Regions from separate parts of the Peribacillus sp. B-H-3 genome, predicted to be linked through region 1. Evidence: a T-box and tRNA genes for the amino acid it is inferred to sense, from the RefSeq annotation. Region 1 holds a T-box; the other holds one or more tRNA genes.

Evidence for each region. A T-box is a leader RNA that pairs with one kind of tRNA and senses whether it is charged. The one in region 1 lies ahead of proS (proline--tRNA ligase), so its partner is inferred to be a tRNA-Pro.
Region 2: it has a tRNA-Pro gene. The T-box ahead of proS (proline--tRNA ligase) is inferred to sense a tRNA for this amino acid. The anticodon was not compared.

The regions. Positions count from the first base shown of each region.
Region 1 is NZ_CP183879.1:3,451,740-3,467,526, forward strand. Features, by position in the region: gene ACN6MY_RS17170 (alpha/beta hydrolase) at 1-463, shown strand, start outside; gene ACN6MY_RS17175 (iron-sulfur cluster biosynthesis family protein) at 713-1,045, opposite strand; gene ACN6MY_RS17180 (DUF3997 domain-containing protein) at 1,108-1,518, opposite strand; gene ACN6MY_RS17185 (NADP-dependent oxidoreductase) at 1,845-2,780, opposite strand; gene ACN6MY_RS17190 (CDGSH iron-sulfur domain-containing protein) at 2,946-3,161, shown strand; gene ACN6MY_RS17195 (YolD-like family protein) at 3,313-3,648, opposite strand; gene ACN6MY_RS17200 (DNA polymerase thumb domain-containing protein) at 3,694-4,950, opposite strand; gene ACN6MY_RS17205 (hypothetical protein) at 5,209-5,736, opposite strand; gene ACN6MY_RS17210 (peroxiredoxin family protein) at 5,957-6,496, shown strand; gene proS (proline--tRNA ligase) at 6,537-7,967, opposite strand; T-box leader at 8,013-8,243, opposite strand; gene ACN6MY_RS17220 (SDR family NAD(P)-dependent oxidoreductase) at 8,297-9,088, opposite strand; gene ACN6MY_RS17225 (MBL fold metallo-hydrolase) at 9,093-10,070, opposite strand; gene proC (pyrroline-5-carboxylate reductase) at 10,892-11,740, shown strand; gene namA (NADPH dehydrogenase NamA) at 11,838-12,851, shown strand; gene ACN6MY_RS17240 (ABC transporter ATP-binding protein) at 13,275-14,069, opposite strand; gene ACN6MY_RS17245 (ABC transporter permease) at 14,062-15,072, opposite strand; gene ACN6MY_RS17250 (ABC transporter substrate-binding protein) at 15,154-15,787, opposite strand, start outside.
Region 2 is NZ_CP183879.1:4,376,551-4,392,337, reverse strand. Features, by position in the region: rRNA gene ACN6MY_RS21930 (23S ribosomal RNA) at 1-1,426, shown strand, start outside; rRNA gene rrf (5S ribosomal RNA) at 1,533-1,649, shown strand; tRNA gene ACN6MY_RS21920 (tRNA-Val) at 1,660-1,735, shown strand; tRNA gene ACN6MY_RS21915 (tRNA-Thr) at 1,749-1,824, shown strand; tRNA gene ACN6MY_RS21910 (tRNA-Lys) at 1,882-1,957, shown strand; tRNA gene ACN6MY_RS21905 (tRNA-Leu) at 1,965-2,046, shown strand; tRNA gene ACN6MY_RS21900 (tRNA-Gly) at 2,054-2,128, shown strand; tRNA gene ACN6MY_RS21895 (tRNA-Leu) at 2,140-2,228, shown strand; tRNA gene ACN6MY_RS21890 (tRNA-Arg) at 2,236-2,312, shown strand; tRNA gene ACN6MY_RS21885 (tRNA-Pro) at 2,318-2,394, shown strand; tRNA gene ACN6MY_RS21880 (tRNA-Ala) at 2,412-2,487, shown strand; tRNA gene ACN6MY_RS21875 (tRNA-Met) at 2,511-2,587, shown strand; tRNA gene ACN6MY_RS21870 (tRNA-Ile) at 2,596-2,672, shown strand; tRNA gene ACN6MY_RS21865 (tRNA-Ser) at 2,683-2,775, shown strand; tRNA gene ACN6MY_RS21860 (tRNA-Met) at 2,811-2,884, shown strand; tRNA gene ACN6MY_RS21855 (tRNA-Asp) at 2,891-2,966, shown strand; tRNA gene ACN6MY_RS21850 (tRNA-Phe) at 3,009-3,084, shown strand; tRNA gene ACN6MY_RS21845 (tRNA-His) at 3,105-3,180, shown strand; tRNA gene ACN6MY_RS21840 (tRNA-Gly) at 3,187-3,260, shown strand; tRNA gene ACN6MY_RS21835 (tRNA-Ile) at 3,266-3,342, shown strand; tRNA gene ACN6MY_RS21830 (tRNA-Asn) at 3,344-3,418, shown strand; tRNA gene ACN6MY_RS21825 (tRNA-Ser) at 3,420-3,510, shown strand; tRNA gene ACN6MY_RS21820 (tRNA-Glu) at 3,513-3,584, shown strand; gene ACN6MY_RS21815 (TraR/DksA C4-type zinc finger protein) at 4,016-4,762, opposite strand; gene ACN6MY_RS21810 (1,4-dihydroxy-2-naphthoate polyprenyltransferase) at 5,010-5,945, opposite strand; gene ACN6MY_RS21805 (isochorismate synthase) at 6,224-7,642, shown strand; gene menD (2-succinyl-5-enolpyruvyl-6-hydroxy-3-cyclohexene-1-carboxylic-acid synthase) at 7,635-9,392, shown strand; gene menH (2-succinyl-6-hydroxy-2,4-cyclohexadiene-1-carboxylate synthase) at 9,395-10,189, shown strand; gene menB (1,4-dihydroxy-2-naphthoyl-CoA synthase) at 10,210-11,022, shown strand; gene ACN6MY_RS21785 (o-succinylbenzoate--CoA ligase) at 11,108-12,598, shown strand; gene menC (o-succinylbenzoate synthase) at 12,595-13,701, shown strand; gene ACN6MY_RS21775 (hypothetical protein) at 13,901-14,077, shown strand; gene ACN6MY_RS21770 (DUF1540 domain-containing protein) at 14,155-14,307, opposite strand; gene yidD (membrane protein insertion efficiency factor YidD) at 14,786-15,016, opposite strand; gene ACN6MY_RS21760 (S-ribosylhomocysteine lyase) at 15,194-15,667, shown strand.

The DNA.
Region 1 (15,787 bases):
ACCTGGCATCACAATTGGAATCCACGGAGAATCCATGGGCGCTGCCACACTGCTGCTGTATGCCGGTATGCTCGAGGATGCTTGTGATTTTTATATTGCCGATTGCCCCTTTTCTGATTTCGAAGACCAGTTGAAGCATCAGATTAAAAAAGAAGTCAAACTTCCACCCTGGACGATTCTTCCCATTGGCAGGGCATTTATTAAAATCCGGGACGGCTACTGGACAAGCGAGGTTTCGCCGATTTCTGTTATCAAAAACATTAAAAAGCCAATCCTATTTATTCATAGCCTGCCGGATACATTCATTCCCGCTGACATGACAAAAAAACTGTACCAGGAAAAAACAGGCCCTAAACAGCTCTACCTTGCGCCATACGGAGTACACGCCCAATCCTATAACGAAAATAGCCAAGAATACCAAGAAGCAATCGACCATTTCTTAAAAGAACTCGTTTTTAAATAAGGCTGTTTTCCTATGGAACAGGGGGTTGATTTCCGCTCCAGGATGCTCGCTTTCCGCGGGGCTGGCGGTGAGCCTCCACAGCAATGCCTGCGGGGTCTCACCTTCCCGCTAATTTCGCTGGAGTCTCGCACCTTTCGCTCCAATCAACCTCATTTAATATGAGATCGCATCATAGAACTCATCAAAACTTTAAGAAAAAAGCCTTAATTAAAAAAGCGAAGGTTCCTGCCCCGGAGCCTTCGCTTTCTTTTATTTTCCTGCAGTACGGTTATAGAAGCCGAGCCGCGGGTTAAGGATTTCATTTGATGTTTTCAGCATAAAGCTATTTGCCTCAGGAGAAAAGTCGACTTTCATGCTTTCGTCCAAAAAGATCACTTTGGATCTTTCCAGATAAATATCTCCCATTCTTGTTTCCACTCTCAGGTCTTCCTCATCAATTTCATCAACGAGCCATAGTGCCGTAACGCCGCTGACCACGCAGCCGCAGCCGTCCGTATCGTATTTAAGCTTGAGAAGTCCTTTTGTTCCATTTAATTTTTCCTGGATCTTTTTCATGGCTGCCTCTGTCCATTCAATCTTCATAATGCACCTCCTAGCACAGACATATCATATATTATATAAGTATATCTTCAGTTTCTTACATTTCACAGCATATTATTATTTACCCATTTAACCTCAGAACCTATCTCTAGATCATTTAAAATATAGGTGAATTTTTTGAGGCTCAAAGGTCCGACAACATGTTCTGAAGAAATTGATATGATCCAATAGTAGTTTCGAAATTTATCCAGCTTATGTTCTTCCAAACTGTAATTTTGCTGCTTAGCAAAAATGCAATCATTATGTACGGCTGTTGAGATAACAGTATCGGGAACTAGAATTTCAAATTCTTTAAATTCCGAACTATTTACTTTTTTAACTAAGATAGATTTATTTCTGCCGTTCTTAATCAGCCAATATTTTTCAGTAATCTTATGTTCAGAATCCGATAGTCCAGGTCCAATACAGCCTGTTAATAATATCAATAAAAATAAAATTGAAATAACCTTCTTCATGAAATCTCCTTCCAATAATTACACTCATAATTTTTGGAAATTTATTACCAAAATAAATATAATGCACATTCCAAAAAATAACAATAATATCAATAAAACAAAATTAACTTTTTTAATATTACTAAACTTATTTAATTCTCTGCAAAAGTACAATGCGGCAAACTAATCGTATTCCTGTCAAGGTAAATAGCAAGTACGCAGTAAGAAATTATCTTCATTACATATTGTTCTTGCAGCATATAAAAAAGGCCCGATCTAATGAAAGGGCCTCTCTTCACTCTTAAACATTTGCCGTATTTTCTATCTTTCTATACTGTTGCCGCTTATTAATTTGCTTTAATGACAATCTTCCCTTTGGCATGATGGCTTTCGCTTTTCTCATGAGCTTTACGGATACCCTCTGCACTCAATGGGAATGTTTCGCCAATGATGGCTTTCAGCTTTCCTTCTTCCATCAGTTTCGCCAATTCTTCTAGCTGCTGGCCGTTAGGGTTAAGCCATATGGAAGCCGCTTTGATTTTTTTCTTTTCAGCGAGTTCTTTATCAGGCTCACTGACCAAGGAAGGCATTTTCCCTCCTTCTTTAAGAACAGAAAAGCTTTTTTCCTGAATTTCTCCGCCCATGGAATCCAGTACAAAGTCATAATCATGCAGGATTTTATCAAAATCCTGTTTTTTATAATCAATCACTTCATCCGCACCAAGAGATTTCATGAACTCCACATTTTGGGTTCCCGCTGTAGTTGCTACATAGGCACCTGCATTCTTTGCCAGCTGAATGGCAAGGGATCCAACGCCACCGGCCCCGGCATGGATCAGAACCTTATCGCCTTCTTTTACCTCCCCGAAATCAAATAATGCCTGGTATGCTGTCAAACCGGCCAGCGGAATCGATGCTGCCTCTTCGAAGCTGACATTATCCGGAATTTCCGCTGCAAGAATATCATCAACGGCCACATATTCCGCATATGTTCCGCGGTTTGTTGTAGCCGGCCTTGCAAATACCCTGTCCCCGGGCTTGAAATCTGTTACACCCGATCCGATAGAATCGACAGTCCCTGCCGCATCCCAGCCAAGGATAATCGGAAATTCAAATGGAAGCATTTCCTTTAGATAGCCTTCACGCAGCTTCCAGTCAATCGGATTGATCGAGGTCGCCTCAAGCTTAATGATGATCTCGTTTTCTCCTGCTTCCGGCTTTTTCATCTCTGCCTCTTTCAGCTGTTCTTTTCCGCCATATTGTTCAATTACAATCGCCTTCATCAATTATCACCCGCTATGTCTGATTTTGTTTTTTCTCCTACACTACTATTTATTTCCTATTGTCTGCATGCCAAAACATTTGAGCATGCCGGCAAAAGCATGTGCACCAATTTTTCCATCCTGTATTGTAAAAAAGGCCAATTGCCGGTACGATTATGAAAAGAGGTGATAAATTTGTCAAAGGTTCAAATTAAAGTAAACGATAATGGCTCCCTGAAAGTGACAGGAGATATTGAGCTATTGGACGGCGAAGGCAATGTAATTGAAACGAAACCAGTCTTTTCGCTCTGCCGCTGCGGGCTTTCAAAGAATATGCCCTTCTGCGACGCTTCCCACAAAGGGAAATTCCAGTCCAGTGTGCGCGTAAAAACCGAAACCTGATCGGCCTTTAAGACTGTCTCTTTTCCGGGCGGTCTTATTCTTTTTTCTTGAAGCAAAAGGGCATTTTCCCCGCTGATGTCCTGCTGGCCAATCGGGCTTTGCGTGCAGCCATCTTTGACCTTCTCGTTTTACTGCCTGTTAAGCGGTAAACTCATTCTTCCGTAAATCTTATATCTGCAATATGGCTGATCCCAATTATGTGAGTCTGCTGAAACCGGTCTACTATATGCAGCTTTTGCCCGGGTTCATTGTAATAATGTATGGTGCCGATCAAAAGCTGATATCTGTGTTTGCCGTAATGGGTGATGGTTACCGTCCTTCCGGTTTCCATGGCTTCTCCCATCACCATGTTCATTTCTTCCAGCTGCTGCTCATCCAGGGCAGCCTGTTCTTCGTAGGTATCCTCCTTTTCCCACTCCCGAAGCATTTTCACATGCTCCGGAAGCATCATTGATGTCCATTTAATCTTTCCGCGATCTCGAATCACTGCATATCCCTCCTGACAAATCCTGCATCTTTCATAATTGCTGTACTATGATTTATGGCCTCCAAGAAGCTTGCTGCGGTAAACAGCCGTTCCAGCTGCTGTATAGGAGACAGCCCGAAGCAGTGCTTTTGAGCCGTATTTATTCCGGATACGGTCAACCGTATAGGCCAAGTCCCTCTTTTTCCAGCGTGATGAATCAAACAATGTCAGCTGCATTTCATTATCATCGACGATATTGGATAAGGTAACGGATATGCTCCGTACTGTTTTGGAAACATAATTTTCCCGGAAAAGCTCCAGGCAGATTTCATATAAATCCATCGTAATGTTTGTTGGTTCATCAATGGATCTCGACCGGTGAAAGCCTCCTCCGAATTCCTCACGGCTGTAGCCGATCCCGAGGCTCACCGTCCTGCCTGCTTTGCGTGAAGACCGGGCCCTCCTTCCGACCTCCTCGCATATTTCAAGCATCACATGCTTCACTTCTTCCTCTTCCTTATAATCGCGAAGAAGAATCTGGCTTTTTCCAAAGCTCACCTGCCCCTCCATGATCGGTGCGCCAATTTCAGAAAGATCTATCCCCCATGCATGATGGTAAAGCTGGTTGCCCATAATGCCGAATTTTTCCTCCAGCAAATGGAGCGGATAATTGGCAAGCTGCCCCACTGTAAAGATGCCCATCCCATTTAAGGTTTTTTGAAGGCGTCTTCCAATTCCCCACATTTCGTTAAGGGGAGAAACGGGCCAGAGCTTTGTTTTTACATCTTCATATGACCATTCGGCGATGCCTTTTTTCTTGGCTTCAAGATCCAGGCAAAGTTTGGCTAAAAGCATGTTAGGACCAATCCCTATTGCACATGGAAGCTGGAATTCCCGTTCGATGTCATTCCTTATCTTTTCGGCAATCTCCCTGGCATCCCCCCACAGCGGCATGGCGCCGTCCACCTGCAGGAAGCTTTCGTCGACACTGTACACATGGATGGATTCCTTTGGCACATATCGATGGAACAAGCGGGTAATTTCTGTAGACATCCTCAGATATACCGCCATTTTAGGCTCTGTCAGGATAATCCGGGGATCATCAGGGATTTCAAACATCCGTGATCCGGTCTTAATTCCAAAATCCTTTTTCAGCCTGGGAGAAGCGGCGAGCACCACACTTCCGGAGCGTTCCAGATTTCCTACCACAGCGAGATGGCATTCCAGCGGATCCAGCCCGAGCATGACAGCTGAGCAGCTTGCATAAAAACTTTTAATATCGATGCACATGATAGATTTTTTCGGCATTGATCTGTAATCCATGATCTTTCTCCACCCAACAACAAGAATATACGTTCGCTTACATTAGTATACTCATTATATTAATCGAATATACGTTCGTGTTCAATGGAAATTTTACTTCAAAATTCTACATTTTGAGCTTCCATTCCGGTTATATCCAATTTTCCATGAAAATGATGGGATATTTCTGCAGAAAGCCTGCAAGCAGGCATAGGATTTGGGGATGGCAGCAATAAAAAAAACTCCCTTTTCAGGGAGGAAGATCTGCACTAGTATCCGTTAATAAAAAAGGACTTCAAAGTCTGCCGCATTGACTGTTACTGTAAAGGAAGTATCTAAATTTGACCGGCGCATCATTTCAATGACATACACCTTATCCTCAGGTATATGAGAAAAATTCCTGACCAGAAATCGTTCGCTCTTCCCCTTTTTCAGTTTTTTAATGGCGGAAAGCACGGCCTGCTGCTCCCGAAGGCTTTCCTCGTCGTTTTGGACAAGCAAGAGCTTAGCTTCTGTGCTGGCAGGAGGAGAATGAGAATGCTTAATGCTTCCAGTGTACCAGGGCTTTACTTTCATTCCGATTTTCAAATCATTAAAGTCCAGCTTTCTCCCGCTCGTATCCTTAAGATAGGTGGAATCTGAAACCGTATAATATGTATTTTTAATCAGTACCCTCTTTTTATCCTGAAGATCTGTTATAAAGCCCATTTCCCCTTTTTTCACACTTTCTGTTTGAGTCTGGAGCTGGCTGCATCCAAAAAGAAAAAAACACCCTAATACAATAAGATATGTTTTGAAATCAATCATTTTGCCCGCCTTCTTCCCGCCTGCTATACAACAAGAATAACAGAAAAGGACCATGGAAAAAACAGGGAAATTATCGAATGGGATTTTCATGAAAAGAAGCCATTATGCACAGACTAGTTTACAGCGGCTCTGCTGATCTTGTCTTCTGATTAGAGAAGTACCATGTTCCTCTCCGGTCAGCAAAGTGCTTAGAGCTCTTTATAATAAAGGAGGACTTGCGGTGAATAAGATTAAGTGTATATGCCTTATAGCCATCATTTCCGCTGCCTGCTGCCTTAATGGACAGCAGACTGCGGCATTATCTTCACAGGAAAAAGAGACGGGCCGCATCGGTCTTGAAGCTGGAAATCAGGCCCCTGACTTTGAGCTTGCCTCGTTAAATGGAAAAAAGCTCAAGCTGTCCGGCTTTCGGGGTAAAACTGTCATTTTAAACTTCTTTACAACCTGGTGCCCGCCTTGCAGGTCAGAGATCCCTGAAATGCAGAGCTTTTTCCAGAAAAATCAAAACAGAGGCATTACCATTTTAGCCGTTAACTTGACTTCAAATGACAGAAGTTTGGCAGCTGTTCAGGATTTTGTGAAGAATAACAACATGACATTTCCAATCGCACTCGATAAAAATGGAAAAATCGGAAGCCTGTATAAAGTCTATACGATTCCGACTTCGTATATCCTTGATAAAAACGGGATGATCAGGAGTGTTATGATCGGGCCTATGGATGAAAAGAAAATGGCGGAACTGACTCAGGACAGATTCTAATAAGGAGCGGGAAAGTCTTCAGCTTTCCCGCATTGAATTATTAATAGGCTTTTGCCCAATAGACCATGTGTTTTTCATCTTTGCCGCAGCAAACGCACTTATCTGAAAGGGTTTCTTTTTGAAACGGAATGCATCTGGAGGTTGCTCCGGTTTCTTCTTTTATTTTATCTTCGCATTCCCTGCTTCCGCACCACATCGCTTTGATGAATCCCGGATGAGCGGCGGACACTTCCTTGAATTCCTCCATCGTTAACACAGAGGAGGTCTTTTCTTCCCTCAGCTTTAACGCTCTTTCATATAAACTTTTCTGGATATCTTCAAGTGTTTCTGCCACTTTCTGTTCAACATCATCAATCGGAATAAAAGACTTTTCGCCAGTATCCCTGCGCACAAGGATCACCTGTCCTTTTTCAATATCACGCGGCCCTGCTTCCAGCCGGAGAGGAATGCCCTTCATTTCATGTTCATTGAACTTCCATCCTGGCGATCTATCGCTGGCGTCTATATCCGTGCGGAAGGTTTTAGAAAGCCTGTTTTTCAGATGATAAGCAAAATCCAGCACTCCTTCTTTATGCTGGGCAACCGGGATGATCATCAGCTGTACCGGAGCTGCTTTGGGAGGAATAATCAGCCCCCTGTCATCTCCGTGCACCATAATCAGAGCACCAATCACACGTGTAGTCAGTCCCCATGAGGTCTGGTTCACATATTGCAGAGCACCGGACTTATCACTGTACTGAATGTTAAAAGCTTTCGCAAAACCGTCTCCAAGGTGATGGGAGGTGCCCGTCTGCAAAGCCTTGCCATCATGCATCAGGCTTTCAATGGTATATGTGAACTTTGCGCCGGCAAATTTTTCTTTTTCTGTTTTTTGCCCCTTAATCACCGGTATGGCAAGAATCTCTTCACAAAGAGATGCATACACATCAAGCATTCTTGTGGTTTCTTCATGTGCTTCCTCGTCCGTCGCATGTGCGGTATGTCCTTCCTGCCAGAGAAATTCCAGTGTCCGGAGAAACGGCCGGGTCGTTTTTTCCCAGCGGATTACGCTTGCCCACTGATTATAAAGCTTAGGCAAATCGCGATAGGAATGAATAATTTTGCTGTAATGCTCACAAAATAGCACCTCAGAGGTAGGACGGATGCACAGGCGCTCAGCAAGCTCCTCTGTTCCCCCGTGCGTCACCCAGGCTACCTCAGGAGCAAAGCCTTCGATGTGGTCTTTTTCCTTTTGCAGAAGGCTTTCAGGTATCAGCAACGGCATATACACATTTTCATGTCCTGTTTCTTTAATGCGCATATCCAGTTCATTTTTAATGTTTTCCCAAAGCGCATACCCGTACGGACGTATAATCATGGATCCGCGGACGCTTGAGTAATCGATTAAGTCGGCTTTGGTCACAACATCGGTATACCACTGGGCAAAATCCTCGCCCATGGGCGTAATTTCTTTGACAAATTCCTTTTTCATTCTTTTCACCTCATTTTTATAAACGCAAAAAAAGCCTGCTCCCAAGAAAGGGACCAAGGCTTTGGCGGTACCACCCTTATTCATAAAACACCGAAAAAAACAGCGTTTCATGCTCTTAAGAAGGATAACGGATTTATCCGCTGCCTCTTCGCCATACGGCCCGAAGCAGAACTTGGAAGGCAGGTTCAAATGGGTCCCTTAGGAATATTTCAGCTTTATATTCCCTCTCTGTAATAGGCACCTTATATTTTACTAATCCTTCTTTAACGTTTCATTATCAGTTTTTTAGTACTATATTATTTTTAGCCCGTCAATGTCAAGACCGTATGTCATTTTTTAAAAAAGGCCCTTTTCCCAATAGTCTCCACGGTTTTCGGAAACAGGTTGTGCAGTCTGCTGGCGGCATTCATCCATCCCGGAAGGTTAATTTCCCGCTTGCCGGTAAACATGGACCCTACCACCCTTATTGCCACATACTGGGGATTCAGCATGAATTTTTCGATATTTTTCGTATATGATCCGGATTCGTCCGCAATGTTAAAAAAGTTGGTCTGGATTGGCCCCGGATTGACTGTCGTAACAAAAACATGGTCCCTCTTCAGCTCCATTCGAAGAGCATTGGAATATCCGAGGACAGCAAATTTGGTAGAAGAATAAAGGCTGGACTTCGGAGTGGCCATTTTCCCTGCCTGTGAAGCTATATTTATGATATGCCCGCTTTGGCGCCGCTTCATACCTGGAAGGACCATTTGAGTGGCCGCCATCAGCCCGAAAACATTCACGCGGAACATAGCTTCAGTTTCTTTCATATCCGTTTCATCCGCTTCCTTGAATACTCCGTATCCGGCATTATTTACAAGAACGTCTATTTCACCCGCATTTTCATAAATTTCACGGAAAACTTCCCCGACTTTACCGGAATCGCCTACATCAAGCTGATAGGCATATGCTTCAGTGCCATACCCCTTAATTAATTCTTCCTTTAATTCCAAAAGCGCATCATAGTTCCTTGCAAGCAGGACAACTTTTGCCCCAAGACTTGCAGAACGCCTGGCAATTTCCTTTCCTATTCCGCCTGATGCACCTGTTATTACCACACATTTTCCCTGTATTTTACTCACTTCTTCACCTCTGCAATTGGTTGATTGCATATATCATAACACTTGAAGAGCTGTCATGCGCAATTTCTCCTAAACTCTCCAGATAATCAAGCTGCCCTACTGTCTCTGACAGGGTGAGTCCAAGCTCTCGTTGATAAACTTTGGGAAATAGCTGCCTGCATATTTCAAAGCCTGAAGATGGATGTGCCTCTATCATTTTTTTGACCCTCATTGCACGCTCATGCTGCCGTATCCTGCCTGACTGTATCACTGCCGGCACATCCCTGATTTCTTCGCCGTGTCCCGTATATACCAGCGAAATTGGAAGCTCCAGGCACTTTTCGAGAGAACTGTTATATTGCAAAAGAGGTTTAGGACGCTCTTCTCCTGGCTTAAAAGGCGGCTCCATTAAAGGATTTGGCGTAATTTTCGCGAGCAGATGATCACCGCCTATCATGATTCCATCACTTTCCTTATAGAAGGACAAATGGCTTTGTGCATGTCCTGGAGTTTCTATTATTTTCCAGCCGCGAAGTCCTGGCAGATCGTCTCCTTCTGCCAAAAATGACGTAAGCTTCTTATTGGTAATGGAACGGTCTGCGCTCCGGTAATCATTTATGTAGCCAAGCATTTCATCTGGTATGCCCATTTCACGGGAAAAATCTTTATAAAACTGGTCATGAAGCTCAATAAAGTCCTCATCCATCTCAAACCATCTTTGGTTATAGAGGTGGCCAAGAATGTTAATATCTTTTGTGAAAAAGTCGAGCCCCCCTGCGTGATCAGGATGGTGGTGAGTAATCAGCACCTGCTCGATATCGTTCATTTCAAGACGGAGTTCTGCGAGCTGCCGGATCAGGCTAGAACGGGATTCCTCGGTCCTGGAGCCTGCGTCAATCAATGTCAATGCATCTCCTTTAACAACATACACATTCACATCCCCCACGGCATAGGGAGTCGGAAGCGATAATTTAGCAATATTTCCAATCCATTCGACCATCATACATACCCCTTATAAAGTTATATTTAAATAGATAATTATATAAACATGCAGCGTCATTTAATTAAACGCTGCCAATTTTAGCTGCATGAGCCCCCGGATCTTCCAGTGGAATCCAGCATCAGCATGAACAGATCATTAACAGAGCCGAATTATAAATGGACCATCATGTTATTAGTTTATCATTGATAATCTGAAATTGTCATTATTTTCACATAACTTTTTTTATTGAAAGCAAGGGCCAGCGGTGTGTGATGTAGCAAAGATCCTGTCTGTAAGGCATTCTATGTATAGCACGGGATAACTGTATAACCTGCCTTAGCACAGAAATGGCTGGGTTACAACTGTTTAAACAGCGTTTGTCATTCATATTTGGCATCTCCTCCCTCTGGGATTTTTCAGAAAAATTAATTATTGACAAACTGATTGTACATGCTCCATAATCACTAATAACTAAAAATAGCACGGCATTGATTAAGGCCAGTAGATGCCGCATGGCGAAAGAGAGTGAAGCTCAATTAGGCTGAAAGGCTTCACCGCCCTCTGTGACACTGAACCTACCTTATAGCTTTCAGCAAAAACTGACGTACATTCCAGCGTTAATGGATCTTAAGCTGCATCTTCCCCTGGGAAAGATGAAAAAAGGTGGTACCACGGAAGCCAGACCTTTCGTCCTTTATTGGACGGGAGGTCTTTTTATTTGTCCCGGTTAATCTTGATGATTTTCAATCCTGGCGCCAGCTGAGGTCCACATTACTAAAAGAGCTATGAGGAAATTATCCTAAGGTATTGAGCCATAACACTAATCTAAGGAGATGGGAAATATGAGGAAAATCGCTTTTATCGGAAGCGGGTCCATGACAGAAGCCATTATTGCAGGAATGCTTGCAGGCGGAAAATATCAGCCCCAGGAAATTTATGCAGGCAATAATTCCAATCAAGATAGACTCTCATATTTTGCTCGGGAATTCGGGATTCACACCACACAATCAAAACAGGATTTATTAGCGGATGCAGACATAGCTGTGCTGGCGGTAAAGCCAAAGGATGTGCATGCAGCACTTTTGGCATCAAGAAACCACCTCCAAAAAAGCACCCTGCTGATTTCTGTAGCTGCAGGGGTTCATACTTCAAGCCTTGAAGGCATTCTGAGAAAAGATATGGCCATTGTCCGCGCAATGCCCAATACATCTGCAGCCGTGGGTAAATCGGCAACAGCTCTAACAGCCAATCGCTTTGCGCATGACAAAGAAATGGATGAGGCAATCACTCTTTTTGAAACAATAGGCACCGTAGCAATGGTTGAGGAAGACCAGTTAAACGCTGTGACCGGGCTTTCCGGAAGCGGTCCGGCCTACATTTATTACCTGGCCGAGGCGATGGAAGCTTCTATCGGGGTTCTTGGGCTTGAAAAAGCAACAGCGAAATCCCTGATTGTCCAAACCTTAATAGGAGCAGCGGAAATGCTGCAAAGGTCTGACAAATCCCCTATTGAGCTAAGGAAGGAAGTCACTTCGCCAGGAGGAACGACCGAGGCCGGATTAAGGGTTTTAGCGGAATACCGGGTACAGGAAGCTTTTGAAGCATGCATATTTGAAGCAGCTCAGCAATCCAAACGCATGGGCCAGCAGATTTCACAGGAAATTGAGGATGCAGGGAAAACAGGCCTCTAAAGCATTCCTTCCTCAGCCAATATTTTGGATATACCCTTTGTAGCTTGATATACTTAATCATGTATATTATTTCATTTATTTAAAGGAGATGGGTAACATGGGCGCAAAACTTTTTTCTTCCTATACAATTAAAGATGTAACTTTAAAAAACAGGATTGTCATGTCCCCGATGTGCATGTATTCCTGTAAAGAAGATGGCATTGTGCAAAACTGGCACAAGACCCATTATACAAGCCGTGCAGTCGGCGGGGCAGGTTTAATCATTACAGAAGCCGCCGCTGTGACAAAACAGGGCAGAATCACGAACCAGGACCTGGGAATCTGGAATGACGATCAAATCGCCGGCCTCTCCGAACTTGTGTCACTTGTAAAAGAACAAGGAGCAAAAATCGGGATCCAGCTTGCCCATGCTGGAAGAAAAGCACAGGATGAAGAAGAAATTATTGCACCATCGTCGATTGCATTCAGCGGGCACTATAAACTGCCAAAAGAAATGACAAAGGTAGATATCCAGAAAACAGTGCTTGCCTTCCGGAACGGAGCAGACCGAGCGGCAAAAGCAGGTTTTGAAGTTATTGAACTGCATGCTGCTCACGGTTACCTGATTAATGAGTTTTTATCTCCTTTAAGCAATAGGCGGGAAGATGAATACGGCGGCTCAGAAGCAAACCGCTACCGTTTTCTGAAGGAAATCATTGCATCAGTCAGGGAAGTATGGAACGGCCCGCTATTTGTGCGCCTTTCTGCGCATGATTACAGTGAAGGCGGAATGACTGCAGAACAATATACAAAAATGGTTAAATGGATGAAAGAAGAAGGCGCAGATTTAATCGATGTCAGCTCCGGAGCTGTGGTTCCTGCTCCAATTAACCCATATCCCGGTTATCAGGTTCCTTTCAGTGAAACGATCAAGCATGGCGCAGAGTTGGCTACTGGAGCAGTAGGCCTGATTACTACAGGCACACAAGCAGAAGAAATCCTGCAAAACAATCGGGCAGACGTCGTCTTCATAGGACGCGAATTACTAAGAAACCCCTATTGGCCAAGAACAGCAGCCGAAGAACTAAAAGCCGAACTAGAAAGCCCAAAACAATACGACAGAGCCTGGTAACACAAAAAGCGCAAGCGCCTGGTCAGCTTGCGAAGCAAATAGGGTTATGGACTTAGACGGCGCTCTTTGCCTTCTGAGGCCATAACATCTTTTGCACAGCAGGCTAGGCGCTGAAGCTAGATTAATAAAAAGCGCAAGCGCCTGTTCAGCGTTGACCAGCATAAGGCGTATAAGAATAGAAGGCGCTCTTTGCCTTCAATTCTTATGTGACTTATGACCTCGAGAGGCTAGGCGCAGAAGCTGGATTAATAAAAAGTGCAAGCGCCTGTTCGGAGGATCAAAGACTAAGAACGCCGCATCCTGCGGCAACGTCTTAGTGACCCCCTTCCTTGGGGCCTTCGGAAAGCATAAAGCGCCCAAATAGAAAGCATAGAAAGCGCAGAAACCCCCCGTTCAAAGAATGAACGGGGGGGTATTGGTTATTCAAATTAATACGGCACGGTCATTCAGCATGCCCTCGCCTTTAATGCTTTGAAATTCATGGAGCAGCCTCTCAATGGTAAGATGCTGTTTTTCCTTGCCCCTTGCCTGGAAAATGATTCTGCCTTTATCCATCATGATCAATGAATTCCCAAGATCTATCGCCTGCTGCATGTTATGTGTCACCATTAATGCCGTCAGCTGATTTTCCTCGACTATTTTCTTTGTGAGAGAAGTAACCAGCTCTGCGCGGGATGGATCAAGCGCTGCGGTATGTTCATCCAGAAGCAGGATATTGGGATCAGTAAAGGTAGCCATCAATAGTGAAAGAGCCTGGCGCTCTCCGCCGGATAATAATCCAACCTTGGCGCCCATCCTGTTTTCAAGTCCAAGGTGGAGAGACTCCAGCTTTTCCCTGAAAAATATTTTCCTTTTCTTATTAACGCCGAATCCAAGGCTTCTTTTCTTGGTTCTGCCATAGGCGATGGCCAGGTTTTCTTCAATGGTCATATTAGGAGCTGTACCAGTCATCGGATCCTGGAAAACACGGCCTATCATCGCTGAGCGGATATGCTCCCCAGTGCCTGTAACATCCCGTCCATCAATAAAAACCTCGCCTGCATCCGGAAGAAGTTTTCCTGAAATCATGTTCATCAAGGTAGATTTCCCTGCTCCATTGCTTCCGATCACCGTGATAAATTCCCCTTTATCCAAGTGAAGCTCCAAGTCATCCAGCGCCAGTTTTTCGTCAGGAGTGCCTTCGTTGAACACTTTATATATTCCGTTTAGCTTAAGCAAACTCCTCACCGCCCTTATTTTTGCTGTTAAGCTTGCTTAGCCTCAGTTCCTCCAGGCGTTTTTTCTTCCTGCTCTCTCTCTTGCGGTAGCCGGATATTTGCGGAAGGACCAAAGCCCCTATTACGATAATGGCAGTAATTAGCTTAACATCCCCAGTTTGAAGGAACTTCACTTGCAGAGCCAGGGAGACCACAAGGCGATAAACAACCGATCCCCCGATAACAGCCAATGTGGCCCTCCCGATAGTTTTAGCTCCAAATATGGCTTCCCCTATAATCACGGATGCCAGTCCTATCACGATAATGCCAATTCCCATCCCTACGTCACTGAAGCCATTATACTGGCTGACCAGTGAACCGGAAAATGCAACCAGAGCGTTTCCGATAGCGAGCCCAAGCACCTTCATATTCCCAGTGTGAGCAGAAAAGCTTTTCACCATCGCCTCGTTATCGCCTGTCGCCCGAAGCGCAAGGCCGATTTCCGTTTTCAAAAAAGAGGATAATCCTATTTTAATAACAACAGCCAAAATCAGCATCACGATTAAAATGGACCAGGTCCCAGGAAGGCTATCTCCAAGGCCGATGGCAGTAAACGCAGAGTTAATCAAAGCATCCAATCCGGTTTTAGTCCACATATCACTGATATTAGTCATGATGGTCTGCTCTGATAAAAGAGGAACATTGGATCGCCCCATAATTCTCAAGTTTACAGAGTACAAAGCAATCATCATTAAAATCCCGGATAACAGCGGATTGATCTTTCCTCTTGTATGAAGGAGACCTGTTATGGTACCTGCTGCAAATCCGGCAACCAGGGCAGCCAGTGTTGCTGTAATAGGGGAATATCCGTTGACAATCATAATCGCTGAGACAGAAGCTCCTGTGACAAAGCTGCCATCGACTGTCATATCGGGAAAATCAAGAATCCGGAAGGTCAGGTAAACGCCTAAAGCCATGATTGCATAAATAACTCCTGACTCAAACGAACTGAATAATATAAGCATTTTTTTCCCCCTTTCGCCGCAAAATCAAAGTAAAACAGTATATTGAAAGAAGAACGAAATGTGTTACGGCGTGTTCTATGATTATTTAATGATTTCGGCCTCTTTCTTCCAGCTATCCTTAATTGTAATTCCCATATCTCCCGCTGCTTTTTCATTGATTACGAGTTTCAATTTCTGAGGATAGTCAACAGGTATGTCCCCCGGTTTTTTTCCGTCCTTCAAGATTTCCGAAGCCTTAATGCCTGCTTCATATCCAATGTCATAATAGCTGAATCCGTAGGCAGCAAAGCCACCGCGTTTTACAGAATCCAATTCTCCTACGAATAGCGGCAGATGCTTGCTTTTTGAGACCATAACGACAGATTCAAGCGCAGATACGACAGTGTTATCTGTAATGATGTACAGGGCATCCACTTTTCCGGCCAGCGATTCAGCCGCCTGTTTGACTTCAGCAGAGGTGGACACAGATGATTCAACAACCTTGATGCCCGATTTAGCTGCTTCTTCTTTAAGCTTTTTTACCTGGACAACTGAATTTTGTTCTCCGGAATTGTAGATGGTCCCAACTTTTTTAGCGCCGAGCTCATCTCCTATGAATTTAATGGATTTTGGGATGGCGTCTGGATGAGTATCCGTCGTTCCGGTAACATTCCCTCCTGGCTTATCCATGGATTTCACAAGATTGGCATCTACAGGATCTGTCACCGAAGTAAAG
Region 2 (15,787 bases), 920 kb from region 1:
ATATGCGCGTCCAAGCAGTTAGGCCGGAAACGAGGCAAATCCCGTTTCCATGAAGGCGGAGCTGTGATGGCGAGGGAAATATAGTACCGAAGTTCCTGATTCCACACTGCCAAGAAAAGCCTCTAGTGAGATGAAAGGTGCCTGTACCGCAAACCGACACAGGTAGGCGAGGAGAGAATCCTAAGGTGTTCGAGAGAACTCTCGTTAAGGAACTCGGCAAAATGACCCCGTAACTTCGGGAGAAGGGGTGCTTTTTAGGGTGAATAGCCCGGAAAAGCCGCAGTGAATAGGCCCAGGCGACTGTTTAGCAAAAACACAGGTCTCTGCGAAGCCGCAAGGCGAAGTATAGGGGCTGACACCTGCCCGGTGCTGGAAGGTTAAGGGGAGAGGTTAGCGCAAGCGAAGCTTTGAACCGAAGCCCCAGTAAACGGCGGCCGTAACTATAACGGTCCTAAGGTAGCGAAATTCCTTGTCGGGTAAGTTCCGACCCGCACGAAAGGTGTAACGATCTGGGCACTGTCTCAACGAGAGACTCGGTGAAATTATAGTACCTGTGAAGATGCAGGTTACCCGCGACAGGACGGAAAGACCCCGTGGAGCTTTACTGCAGCCTGATATTGAATTTTGGTACAGCTTGTACAGGATAGGTAGGAGCCTGAGAAGCCGGAGCGCCAGCTTCGGTGGAGGCGTCGGTGGGATACTACCCTGGCTGTATTGAAATTCTAACCCGCGCCCCTGATCGGGGCGGGAGACAGTGTCAGGTGGGCAGTTTGACTGGGGCGGTCGCCTCCTAAAGAGTAACGGAGGCGCCCAAAGGTTCCCTCAGAATGGTTGGAAATCATTCGCAGAGTGTAAAGGCACAAGGGAGCTTGACTGCGAGACCTACAAGTCGAGCAGGGACGAAAGTCGGGCTTAGTGATCCGGTGGTTCCGCATGGAAGGGCCATCGCTCAACGGATAAAAGCTACCCCGGGGATAACAGGCTTATCTCCCCCAAGAGTCCACATCGACGGGGAGGTTTGGCACCTCGATGTCGGCTCATCGCATCCTGGGGCTGTAGTCGGTCCCAAGGGTTGGGCTGTTCGCCCATTAAAGCGGTACGCGAGCTGGGTTCAGAACGTCGTGAGACAGTTCGGTCCCTATCCGTCGTGGGCGCAGGAAATTTGAGAGGAGCTGTCCTTAGTACGAGAGGACCGGGATGGACGCACCGCTGGTGTACCAGTTGTCTTGCCAAAGGCATAGCTGGGTAGCTACGTGCGGACGGGATAAGTGCTGAAAGCATCTAAGCATGAAGCCCCCCTCAAGATGAGATTTCCCATAGCGCAAGCTAGTAAGATCCCTGAAAGATGATCAGGTTGATAGGTCTGAGGTGGAAGCGTGGTGACACGTGCAGCTGACAGATACTAATCGATCGAGGACTTAACCAAAATGACGCGTTCAACCTTCTCTATTATCTAGTTTTGAAAGAACAAAAAAAGTTCTTGCAAAATCTCAAAAAAAGATATATAATAATATATGTCTTTCGAGAAAATGTTTGGTGGCGATAGCGAAGAGGTCACACCCGTTCCCATTCCGAACACGGCAGTTAAGCTCTTCAGCGCCGATGGTAGTTGGGGGTTCTCCCCCTGTGAGAGTAGGACGCCGCCAAGCTTATAATTATGGAGGATTAGCTCAGCTGGGAGAGCATCTGCCTTACAAGCAGAGGGTCGGCGGTTCGATCCCGTCATCCTCCACCATATTATTTCACCTGCCGGTGTAGCTCAATTGGTAGAGCAACTGACTTGTAATCAGTAGGTTGGGGGTTCAAGTCCTCTTGCCGGCACCATCTTCATAAAATTTTGTACGAGCTATCGTTCGAACATTATTTCCATCTTATTTGTTTGAGCCATTAGCTCAGTTGGTAGAGCATCTGACTTTTAATCAGAGGGTCGAAGGTTCGAATCCTTCATGGCTCACCATTCATATGCGGGTGTGGCGGAATTGGCAGACGCACCAGACTTAGGATCTGGCGCCGCAAGGCGTGGGGGTTCAAGTCCCTTCACCCGCATCACAATGCGGAAGTAGTTCAGTGGTAGAATACAACCTTGCCAAGGTTGGGGTCGCGGGTTCGAATCCCGTCTTCCGCTCCACTTTTCGTAATGCCGGGGTGGCGGAACTGGCAGACGCACAGGACTTAAAATCCTGCGGTAGGTGACTACCGTACCGGTTCGATTCCGGTCCTCGGCACCATTTATATGCGCCCGTAGCTCAATTGGATAGAGCGTCTGACTACGGATCAGAAGGTTATGGGTTCGACTCCTTTCGGGCGCGCCATATTACGGGAAGTAGCTCAGCTTGGTAGAGCACTTGGTTTGGGACCAAGGGGTCGCAGGTTCGAATCCTGTCTTCCCGACCATGTGATTTTTTTAAAATGGGGCCTTAGCTCAGCTGGGAGAGCGCCTGCCTTGCACGCAGGAGGTCAGCGGTTCGATCCCGCTAGGCTCCACCATATCATTATCCTATATTTTATTTGGCGGCGTAGCTCAGCTGGCTAGAGCGTACGGTTCATACCCGTGAGGTCGGGGGTTCGATCCCCTCTGCCGCTACCAAAATATAAGGACCTTTAGCTCAGCTGGTTAGAGCAGACGGCTCATAACCGTCCGGTCGTAGGTTCGAGTCCTACAAGGTCCACCATCTTCAACACGGAGGAATACCCAAGTCTGGCTGAAGGGATCGGTCTTGAAAACCGACAGGGGTGTCAAAGCCCGCGGGGGTTCGAATCCCTCTTCCTCCTCCATTATTTATTGACAGAATATGAAGCATTCTTATTGTCGCGGGGTGGAGCAGTCTGGTAGCTCGTCGGGCTCATAACCCGAAGGTCGCAGGTTCAAATCCTGTCCCCGCAATCATTAGGTCCCGTGGTGTAGCGGTTAACATGCCTGCCTGTCACGCAGGAGATCGCGGGTTCGATTCCCGTCGGGACCGCCATTTTTACTAGATTCAAATGATATGTTATACATATTACCCATTGGCTCGGTAGCTCAGTCGGTAGAGCAAAGGACTGAAAATCCTTGTGTCGGCGGTTCGATTCCGTCCCGAGCCACCATTATATATTAAATAACTGTGGCGGTTGTGGCGAAGTGGTTAACGCATCGGATTGTGGTTCCGACATTCGTGGGTTCGATTCCCATCATCCGCCCCATATATCGCGGGTGTAGTTTAGTGGTAAAACCTCAGCCTTCCAAGCTGATGTCGAGGGTTCGATTCCCTCTACCCGCTCCAAATATGGGCCTATAGCTCAGCTGGTTAGAGCGCACGCCTGATAAGCGTGAGGTCGATGGTTCGAGTCCATTTAGGCCCACCATTCCGCAGTAGCTCAGTGGTAGAGCATTCGGCTGTTAACCGAACGGTCGTAGGTTCGAGTCCTACCTGCGGAGCCATGGGGAAGTACTCAAGAGGCTGAAGAGGCGCCCCTGCTAAGGGTGTAGGTCGCGTAAGCGGCGCGAGGGTTCAAATCCCTCCTTCTCCGCCACTGGCCCATTGGTCAAGCGGTTAAGACACCGCCCTTTCACGGCGGTAACACGGGTTCGAATCCCGTATGGGTCATATTAAAAGATGTATACATTCACTGTATACATCTTTTTTTCATTTACTGAATGCTTACGTCCATGGATATAGTGAGGCCAGATTCCATTTAAGATAAATGGAATCTGGCCTATTTTTTGCTTCTATAATAAATGCTGGGTCCCGCACAATTTGCTTCCAAGAAGTTTTGTATTAAAGCCATCAGACAATAAGAAACTTCAGGATACAAAAAATTGAGAAGCCGCCAAGGCACTGCAGCAATCGGGATCAAGGTATTCAAAATCGTTCTCTATGGGTTTTCCAGCGGCTTTTTAGAGATTTAAAGCTGTACGAGAAACAAGATAAAATGCGGGCATGAATCAAAAAATGGATCGGTTTCCCATCAATATACGCGAATTGAATTTCATAATACAGGGGGTGACAACGTAAGTTATCACCCCCTGTATATATGTCTATTTTTTATCTACATAGCTGTCCTTCCGTTTATATGGAATGTCTCCCAGCTGAGATTCCATATTTTCATCGTCCAGTCTTTGTTCATATTTTTCTTCTCTTTTTGTGGGATACACTTTTTTATTTTTGCCTTCTATATCATTTCCTAGAAACCCTTCGTATTCCTCGGTAAAGCCATTTGTTTCGTCTTCCTCTTTATATAAAGAATCAAAGTTTTCGTTATCGCCTGTAAAATCCGAAGGTGTTTCAGATGTTCCGAAGCGTGCTACTTCGCCAAAGCTGTCTTCCTTTTCATTTGTATCGCCTCTGTGCCTGTTTTCAAAGCTGTCTCCTTTAGATGGAATCAGCAGATTTTCCTCTACAGGCCGATCTGAAGCGGTATGCTGTTCAGGTGTATGCTCTACACAATATAATGTGGAAGGCACTGCCTCTAAGCGCTCATAAGGTATTTCTGTGCCGCAGGTTTTACAGGTGCCGTATGTTCCTTTACTGATTGCGGAGAGTGCAGCATTAACCTTTTCAATCTCAGTCTCAGCATGGCTGTCCAGTGCTTTTTCCCGCTCAATTTCAAATAGCTCTGTGCCCAGATCACCAGGGTGGTTGTCATATGAAGACAGTTCACCTACAGATTCTTTTTCGCTTTTATCCAAAACTGTTTCATGATCATTTTCAACTCTTTGTTCAAGCTGCTCTTTTAGTGTAAGCAGTTCATTTTTTAATGAATTAATTTGCTCATTTGTAGCCATAGATTATCCGCTCCTTAATAGTTGGTCGAACATATTTTTTTGAGTGTAAGGATTAAATACCCGAATATTGAGTATTGAAAACAAGGAAAGTTTTATGCAATTAATATCAATCATTATCATCAAAATGCAAACTCTTGGGTGCTTCCTATTTTTTAGATGAATGGGCATTCCCAGGCAGCCTGTCTATGGCCCTCGAATTTTAAAAGGAAAAAATCCCCATGCATGTGCATGGGGACGGGGATTTATTTTATAGAAAATAGCTTATAAATAAACCGGCAGATAATAATAAGCCGAATATCGTGTTTGTTTGAGCAGTTGCTATCATGGCAGGCACCATTTCTTTGGCAATGGTTTTGCCCATGAACCCTTTAATGGCTTTGACGGCTTTAGGCACACTTAGGATGACAAGCAAAAGCCACGGTGAAACGATTCCGGCTGCACATAGTCCGATGACCCAAAGATAAGCGAATGTGAACATAATGCCCATAAATGTGATGGATTTTTTTTGCCCCATTAATATAGCAAGTGTTTTTCGTCCGTTTGCTTTATCACCATCATGATCGCGTATGTTATTGGCGAAATTAATCAGTCCCACCAATATGCCGCTTGGGATAGCGACCAGTACAGTCATTTTTGAAACGGTTCCAGTTTGGATGTAAAAGGATATTAATATGATCAAGAAACCCATGAATAATCCTGACATCAGCTCCCCGAAAGGAGTGGAGGATATTGGAAGCGGCCCGCCGGTGTATAAATAGCCGACTGCCATGCAGACAAGCCCGACTGCAGCAATCCACCAGGATGACACAGCACAAATATAGATGCCAAGAAGCAGGGCAAGTCCGTATAAGGCAAGGGCGAGGTTCAGGATGAATTGAGGGCTCATGCCGTGGCGGACTATTCCTCCGCCGATGCCGACTGATTTCTCATTATCCAGTCCTCTTTTAAAATCATAGTACTCATTAAACAAATTAGTCGCACTTTGGATAAGTAATGAGGCAATCAGCATTGCAGCGAACAGCACTACATTAACACGTTCTGTCTGCAAGGCAAGTGCTGTGCCTATTAAGACGGGCACAAATCCAGCCGTCAATGTATGTGGACGAATTAATTCCCACCAGATCTTCCAGCTGCGCTTTTCAGGCCGGATAGCCCCGGGATTTTGATGATCTTTATTTTGCATAATTTCTCTCCTAGTTTTGATTTATGAATAACCCCCGATATAAGGCGCTATAAAAAATGGCATACAGCTTAAGTGTAGGAAAACATCATGCAGGTGTCAATGCAAACGAACAAATTTCCTGCTGATAAAGAATTTTAGTTCTGTATTTGAGGAAGAATATAATAATAAGGAATAAAGCAGTCAGAAGAGGCTATGAACAAGGTGGAATAATTGACAGGGAGATAAATTGAGGTGTATCTTTAAATAGGTTTGAAAAGCTTTTAAAATGTACATTCGGGGTGATTTTTTTGGCTATCTCACAGCAGTCTGAACTTCTTTTTGGATTAAATGAGGCCTTAAAAAAGGCACAGGAAACTAATCAAAATGTGCTGTTCAGCGAAGTAAAAAAAATAGATGTTATCAACCCCCTTTCATTTTATCAAGCTGGAAGAGAACGATATGCAGGTGAACGCTTCTTTTGGCAGGATCCTACCAAAGAAACTACCATTATTGGTTTAGGTAAAGTTGAAAAACTTCAGGGTGCGGCTAATGCTGCACGCTTTAAGGAAATTGAGTCCGGATGGTCAGACCTGCTGGGCAATGCTGTTAAGATCGGAACAGCAGATGCTGCTGCGACTGGCCCTTTGCTGTTTGGAGGTTTTTCGTTTGATTACCAAAAAAGCAGCTCTATGCTTTGGGATCAATTCGGGGATCATTTACTGTATATTCCTGCCTTTATGCTAAGCATTTGTGAAGGGGAAGCCTACTTAACCGCCAATCTTATTTGTTCGCCAGAAGATAGTGCAGATCATTTTATTGATTTGATAAATGAACGGGAAAAATATATTTATGAAAGCCTGGGCCGCCGCAGCTTTTCTGGCAATGAGCTTCTTTCACAAACAGAGATCCAGCCGGAAGAATGGAAGAAAACAGTGGCCGAAGCCGTAGAGGAACTTAAAAAAACAGATCTTGATAAAATTGTGCTGGCCAGAGAGATGCGCCTGGTTTTTCAGGATGCGATTTTTTCTGAAGCCATACTTGAAAAGCTGATGGCTGAGCAGACTGCAAGCTTTATATTCAGCTTGGAGTCGGGCAGTGACTGCTTCATAGGTGCTACTCCTGAGAGGCTGATCAAGAAAAGAAAGGGCCAGCTTTATTCTGCATGCCTTGCAGGGACAATTGCTAGAGGTAAAACAGAAGAAGAGGACGAGCGCCTGGGGGCTGAGCTTCTTTGTGACCAAAAAAATTTAATTGAGCATCAATATGTTGTATCCATGATTTCTAAAGCAATAAATTCGGTATGCGACAGGGTATATATACCTGAAAAACCTGAGCTTATGAAAATAAGGCATATCCAGCATTTGTATACACCAGTAACAGGTGAATGTGACCCGGGCGTATCGGTTTTTTCTGTGATTGATAAGCTTCATCCGACACCAGCCTTAGGCGGACTGCCAAAAGAAAAAGCAGTCACCAGAATCAGGGAAATCGAGCTGCTCGAGCGCGGATTGTATGCTGGGCCGATTGGATGGGCAGATTCTTATGGGAATGGCGAATTTGCTGTGGGAATACGATCCGGGTTAATACAGGGAAATGAAGCATCTCTTTTTGCAGGATGCGGAGTAGTAGAGGATTCTTCACCGGAAAGCGAGTACCAGGAAACATCCATTAAATTTAACCCGATGTTAAGCGCATTAGGAGGAAACCTTCATGAATGACCGTGAAGCACTGACAGCATATGCTGCTGCTTTTGTTGATGAATTAGCACAAAATCATGTGAAACACGCTGTAGTGAGCCCTGGATCCAGATCAACACCGCTTGCAATGCTGCTTGTAGAACATCCGGATATTACCGTGCATATTAATGTCGATGAAAGATCAGCAGGCTTTTTTGCTCTGGGCCTCGCAAAAGCCCTTAATGAGCCAGTTGCAATGCTGTGCACATCAGGTACGGCGACAGCCAATTATTATCCGGCGATTATAGAAGCCTATTATTCAAGAGTTCCGCTGATTGTTTTAACAGCGGACCGTCCCCATGAGCTGCGAAGCGTGGGAGCCCCTCAGGCCATCGACCAAATCAATTTATATGGCAAGCATGTGAAATGGTTCGTAGAAATGGCTTTGCCAGAGAATACAGATCAAATGGTTAAGTACGCTAGGAATGTTTCTGCCCGTGCCATAGCCGCGGCAGCAAACGAACCGTCTGGACCCGTTCATTTAAACTTTCCGCTGCGTGAACCGCTTGTTCCTGATCTTTCGATGGCAAAGGAGCAATGGGAGAGCGAGGAAGAACGCGAGGCAGCCGTTATGATAGACAGCGGGGCGCTTGCACTCTCGCCAGGACAGGTGGATAGGATTGCACAGGTATTTAACGAATCAGAATCAGGCATCATCATTTGCGGTGAATTAAAGTATGAAACAACTAAGGATGCTATCCTTTCACTTGCAGGCAAGCTTGGTTTTCCCGTATTTGCAGATCCGTTGTCACAGCTTAGAAGCGGGGACCATAGCAAAGAGCTGATTGTGGATACATATGATACCTTCTTGCGTTTTGGTGAAATTTCAGAAACCTGCAAGCCTGATCTGATTTTGCGGTTTGGAGCCATGCCTGTTTCAAAACCGCTTTTGCAATTTATAAAAAAACAAACAAGCGCAAGGCATATGGTTGTGGACGGCGGAGCAGGCTGGAGAGAGCCTGCAGGCATGGCTACAGATATGATTTACTGCGATGAAGTTTCCTTTTGCCATGATATGCTGCGGAGGATTGATGAAAAAGAAGACCGGAATTTTCTTGAATCCATGGTATCACTGAATGAAAAGGTCAGAAATGCCCTTTTGGCAATAGGAGATGACCATGAGCTTAATGAAGGAAAGCTGTTTTTGCTTTTAAGTGATCTCCTTCCAGAGCATTCCACTTTGTTTGTCGGTAACAGCATGCCTATCCGGGACTTGGACACATTCTTTTTTAACAATTCAAAAGGAATAAGGACGCTTGCAAATCGGGGTGCCAACGGAATTGACGGTGTCGTATCAACTGCTATCGGCGTTAGTACAGTATCGCAAAACACAGTTCTGGCTATTGGTGATTTAAGCTTTTTCCATGATATGAACGGGTTCCTTGCAGCTAAGCTTCAAAAACAAAATTTAACAGTGCTGCTTATTAATAATGATGGAGGAGGAATCTTTTCGTTTCTTCCCCAGTCCAGTGAAAAAGAAAATTTTGAAGTTTTATTCGGCACTCCGCATGGATTGGATTTCTCGCATGCTGCCCAATTATATGGAGCCAATTATGCAAAGGTTGAGAGTTGGGAGCATTTCTCAAAAACTCTTACAGAATCTTTTGATATACCGGGTTTGAAAATTATCGAAGTTCCTACATTAAGGGAAACCAATGTCTTAAAGCATCGGGATTTGTGGAATTTTGTTTCCCAGGAAATAAAAAATGCCAATTCAGGGGAGAATTCTTGAGGATTTCCTGTCAGGATGTCGAATACCATGTTGAGGTAGCGGGAGAGGGAGAGCCACTTTTGCTTCTGCATGGATTTACAGGCAATCTTGACAGCTGGAAATTTCTTATTCCCGTTCTCAGTTCAAAATGCAAGCTGATACTTGTCGACATTATTGGCCATGGAGAAACAGATTCGCCTGAAGATTCCGCTCGCTATGAAGCAAAAAAGGCGGCCGATGACCTAAAGGAGATTCTTGACCAGCTGAATGCAGAAAAAGTAAGTGTACTGGGCTATTCTATGGGTGGGCGGCTTGCATTAAGTTTTGCTGCACTGTATCCGGAACGAATTGATAAGCTGATACTTGAAAGTGCGTCTCCAGGCCTCAAAGAGGAAATGGAAAGAACAAAAAGAATCATGGCGGACAAGAAATTGTCTCAAATGATTTTGAATGAAGGATTGGAGCATTTTGTGGATTATTGGGAAAACATCCCCTTGTTTACTACTCAAAAAAGCCTGCCGAAAGCTGTACAGCAGGAAATCAGGAATCAAAGGCTTTCTAATAGAGCCATTGGACTTGCAAACAGCTTGACTGGGATGGGAACAGGTGCACAGCCCTCTTGGTGGGAAAAGCTTGGCACGTTTGATTTTCCGGTATTGCTGCTGGCTGGCGAGCTTGACGAAAAATTCTGCAGAATAGCATATTCCATGAAAAAACACATGAAACATTGCGAAGTGAAAATAATAAACGGTGCAGGGCATGCAATTCATGTGGAACAAGAGAAAAAGTTTGGTAAAATAATAAGTGAGTACTTATAAAGGAGGAGAAAAGTTTGGCAATCAATTGGGTTTCACAGCGTGAGTATGAAGATATTTTTTATGAAGTGTATAATGGCATTGCTAAGATTTCAATTAATCGTCCAGAGGTACATAATGCCTTCCGCCCCAAAACGGTAATGGAATTGATTGATGCTTTTTCAAGAGCACGCGACAATTCAGAAGTTGGCGTTATTATCCTGACAGGAACGGGAGGAAAGGCATTCTGTTCTGGAGGAGACCAAAAAGTCCGCGGCCATGGCGGATATGTGGGAGAGGACGAAATTCCGCGGTTGAATGTCCTTGATCTTCAGCGCCTGATCCGCGTTATTCCAAAGCCTGTTGTCGCAATGGTAGCAGGTTATGCAATCGGCGGAGGACATGTTCTTCATATTGTATGTGATTTAACGATTGCAGCTGATAATGCTGTATTTGGACAAACCGGTCCTAAAGTCGGAAGCTTTGATGCTGGATATGGCTCCGGTTATCTGGCACGCATCGTAGGCCACAAGAAAGCACGCGAAATTTGGTATTTATGCCGTCAATACAGCGCGCAGGAAGCCTTGGACATGGGCTTGGTGAATACAGTTGTTCCTTTAGAGCAATTAGAGGAAGAAACGGTTCAATGGTGTAAGGAAATGCTTGAAAAGAGCCCTACTGCACTTCGTTTCCTGAAAGCTGGCTTCAATGCCGACACAGACGGCCTCGCTGGAATCCAGCAATTTGCCGGTGATGCAACATTGCTTTATTACACTACAGATGAAGCAAAAGAAGGACGCGATGCATTCAAGGAAAAACGCAGCCCTGACTTTGGCCAGTTCCCTCGTTTTCCTTAATGACGAAAACCTTAATAAATTGAAATGCAAAACAGCTCCGCGAGTTCTTCGCCGGGCTGTTTTTCTCTAAAGGAGAGAAATACATATGTTTCCACAGGAAAAGCTGCCAAATTGGCTGAAAAAAAGAGCTGAACTGACTCCAGACAGAATAGCAATTGAATTTCAAGGAGCTTCATATACCTTTAAAGATCTTGATACACTAGCAGCAAAAACAGCAGGAAAGCTTTCTGCTATAGGACTTAAACCTGCAGATACATGTGCACTGATGCTTAAAAACCACATTGACAGTGCCGTCATGATTCATGCCTTGTTTTACCTGGGGGTAAAAATCGTGATAGTCAATAATCGCCTGTCAGGCAGTGAAATAAGCTTTCAGATTAAAGACAGCCAGGCAGGATGGTTTATATCGGAAGAAGCATTTTCAGAAAAAAACAGCGAAGTTTTAAGTAAGGTACAAGATATTGTTTTTTCTGTAAAAGAAAACATACAATTGCAAAAAGCTGAAGATGTGAAGATCATTGAAGAATTCAATCTGCATGACATGGCTACCCTCATGTATACGTCTGGCACTACAGGGAATCCGAAGGGAGTCATCCAGACATTCGGCAATCATTGGTGGAGCGCTGTCGGGTCAGTATTGAATTTAGGTTTAAAGGAAGATGATTGCTGGTTCTGTGCAGTTCCTCTTTTTCATATAAGCGGACTTTCCATTTTGATGAAAAATGTTATTTATGGAATGAAAATCGTGATAACAGATAAATTTGACCCTGATGAAGCTAATCGAATGATAGAGGATAAGGGAGTATCCATAATTTCTGTTGTAACGGCCATGCTGAACAGAATGCTGCAGAAGGTTGGGGACGGTGGATATCCTTCTTCCTTTAGGTGTATGCTGCTTGGCGGAGGTCCTGCACCCCTTTCAATACTTGAGGAATGCAGGGATAAGGGAATACCTGTTTATCAAACATATGGAATGACTGAAACATCTTCCCAAATTGTCACCCTGTCTCCTGAATACAGCCTGAAAAAAATCGGTTCTGCCGGTAAATCGCTTTTTCCGTCTCAGCTCCGGATAGAAGCTGAAGGAAGGGTGGCAGCGCCGAATGAAGCTGGTGAAATTGTAGTTTCGGGTCCTAATGTAACAAAGGGATATTACAATCGTGAAAAGGAAACAGAGAAAAGCATCCAAAATGGCTGGCTTTATACAGGTGACATTGGGTATCTTGATGTGGAAGGTTTTCTGTATGTCCTGGACCGCCGTTCTGATTTAATTATTTCAGGCGGGGAAAATATCTATCCTGCCGAAATCGAGTCGGTACTGATGAAGCATCATGATGTCTTCGAAGCTGGAGTAACCTCCATGAATCATCCTCAATGGGGCAGCGTGCCTGCCGCATTTGTTGTAAGGCATTCAGGGAAAAAGACATCTGCCGAAGAATTGCTTGCATACTGCCGGCAATATCTTGCTTCTTATAAGGTCCCCAAAAGGATTATCTTTTGTGAAGAGCTTCCGCGCAGCGGTGCTAATAAGCTTTTAAGAAGAGAGCTGAAAAAACGTCTGGAGGAAAGCGATTGAATATCCATTCTATCTCTATATACCATATTTCGGCTCCGTTAAAGGCACCCTTTCAAACGCATCTGGAAACGGTGACCGAACGTGAGGCACTCGTAATTGAAGTCCGTGACCATGAGGGAAGAACAGGGTACGGGGAAGCCGTTCCTTTTTCAAGTCCCTGGTATACAGAAGAGACGATTGTCACCTGCGGGCACATTCTGAAGGATTTTTTAGTCCCAATGGTGCTGTCATCAGCACTTAAACATCCTTCACAGCTGTCTGAATTATGGAAAGGAATCAGGAGAAACAGGATGGCAAAGTCTGGACTAGGCCAGGCGATTTGGGATTTATATGCCAAACAGCAGGGTGTGTATATCGGCAGCCTGTTTGGAGGGACAAGAACAGAGGTGGCTGCCGGTGCAGTGATTGCTGCCAAAGAATTGGAAAGAGCACTGTCACAGATTGAAGATTTTCTGGAGACCGGCTATAAGCGATATAAAATTAAGATAAGTCCTGAAAATGATCTGCACTATTTATCTGAAATCAGAAAGAGGTATCCGGATCTAACAATAATGGCAGATGCAAATTCGGCTTATAGTCTCAGCGATTTAGATCGTCTTAAGCAGCTGGATCAATTTGGTTTGCAGATGATTGAGCAGCCTTTAGGTGCAGAAGATATTGTCGAGCACAGCATTATCCAAAAAGAACTGAATACCCCTATTTGCCTGGATGAAAGCATAAGCTCTTTTGAGGATGCCAAAAGTGCTGTTGCTCTTGGAAGCTGTAAAATCATTTCTGTTAAAATGTCACGTGTCGGAGGATGGACAGAAGCTGCACGCATTCATGACTTGTGCATCAGGGAGGATATTCCCCTATGGTGCGGAGGGATGATTGAATTTGGCATTTCCAGAGCCCATAATATAGCGCTTGCTTCTTTGAAAGGCTTCACCATTCCTGGTGATATCTCTTCTTCTTCAAAGTATTGGGAGGAAGATATTATAGATCCTGAGGTTGTGGTGAAAAATGGATGTATTGAAGTGCCAAAATCTGCCGGAATCGGTTTTTCGGTCAATGTGAAAAAGCTCGCTGACAAAACGCTTCACAAAGAGATATACTCAAACTAGGGACCATATGCAGGGTCCTTTTTCTTTTGTATAAATAGGCTGCAAAATAGGCATTTGCCGATAGTCTTTTCCTGCTTATCTTTTTATAATAAACACTACGGCCTCATCAGGTGGACGTTTTTACAGAAAGCGGGCACCTGCAGCGGAAATTAACAGACAAGATTAAAGAGCCCATCACGTAAAAAGGCAGGGAGATCATATGAGTTCTGAGAATAAACCATATCTTATTGCTGAAATACTGCTATTAAGAGGTTTGCCGATTAGTGTGATAAAGGAAATTACCGCCCTTGATGCACATGAAATAAAGAGGATCAGGCAGAAATACCGGCTTAAAAAGCGTTCAGGACGTTTCCTGTTTATACAAAGGATTTTATAAGGTTTCTTGTTTTAGCTGAGCTTATTTGTATATATGAAAATAAAAAACAGGAAGGCTGCCCTTCCTGTTTTTTAACATTATGCAGGCTGAAAGGTTCTGCAGCCGGCATCATTGCTTGTATGTGCACGTTCTTCTGAGTAGTTTACTACCATGATGCTTTCAGCTGAACAACGGTTTCCATGCTTCCAGAACCGGCAATTGCTTACTGTACATTTGACATCCTTTGCCATGATATCCACTCCTATAGTAAAAGTAACGAACATATATAGGATTTGCCAATTAAAGTTCAAGATTCTTATTTTTAAATGGAATTTTAGTTAAGTACATTGTTGATTTCTGCACTTTGCGGGAGTGGATGACGCCAGGCAGCGAGGAGAAATCAACAGGCAAATGGGAAAATATTTGGCCTTCAACTGTTTCAATAAGGCTGTTTTCGTAAACTTTGCAAACATGGAACAAGGTGGCTGATTTCCGCGGGGCGGGCTGTGAGTCTCCCCACCTGCGCCTGCGGCGTCTCTCCTGTCCCGCTCATCCAACAGGAGTCTCGCACATTACGCTCCAATCAACCCGCTTTAATAATGAGTTTGCCTCACAGAACTCATCAAAAAACAACAACCTTTAAGAAAACAGCCATCAAAAAAGAATGAAAAGCCTGAATGATTTTCATCCAGGCACATAATTTATTAAGAAAGACATGGAAATTGCTTCTTATTTTTTTCTCTTTTTCTCAGGAACAGGATCAAGGCCTCCCGGATGAAACGGCTGGCATTTTAAAATCCTGATGAAAGTAAGCCAGCTTCCTTTTAAAGGCCCAAAACGCTTAATCGCTTCAATTCCATAATGAGAGCATGTAGGGTAAAAACGGCAGGAAGGGGGCTTAAGAGGGGAAATGGCAATCTGATAAAAACGGATTAATCCTATAAGGAGTTTGTTGATCATGAGTGTCATCCTTTTCATAGAATGTGTTAATGCTTCTTGTGCAACTATATCATATATCTCAATTGAGAATCAGCAGGGATGCCTATTCCAGAAATTAATTATAAATCAAACAAAATAGATGAAAAATGTCGGAATTAGCTGTAGAATAGGATACAGATAACAATAAGGAGTGATAAAATGCCTTCAGTAGAAAGCTTTGAATTAGATCATAACGCTGTTAAAGCCCCTTTTGTCAGACATTGCGGTGTTCACAAAGTAGGAACAGACGGTGTTGTTAATAAATTTGATATACGTTTTTGCCAGCCGAATAAACAGTCGATGCAGCCGGATTCCATCCATACACTTGAACATTTGCTTGCTTATAATATCCGCAAGCATTCCGAGCAGTATGATCATTTTGATATCATTGATATTTCCCCAATGGGCTGCCAGACAGGTTTTTACCTGGTCGTAAGCGGAGAACCTACGGTTTCAGAGATTATCGATGTTCTGGAAGAAACCATGAAGGATGGCGTGCAAGTCACTGAAATTCCTGCTGCTAATGAAACACAATGCGGCCAGGCTAAACTTCATGACCTTGAAGGAGCAAAAAAATTAATGAATTTCTGGCTTAAACAAAGCAAAGAAGATCTTCATCAAGTATTCGCATAAATTATTGCAAAGCAGCCCGGGGTTCGGCCCTGAGGCTGCTTTTTTAGTTCACAGCGAAATAATGTGGAGCTGGCATAGTGAGCGGGATATCTTCAAACATCCCCGGCTGTAATGAATTTC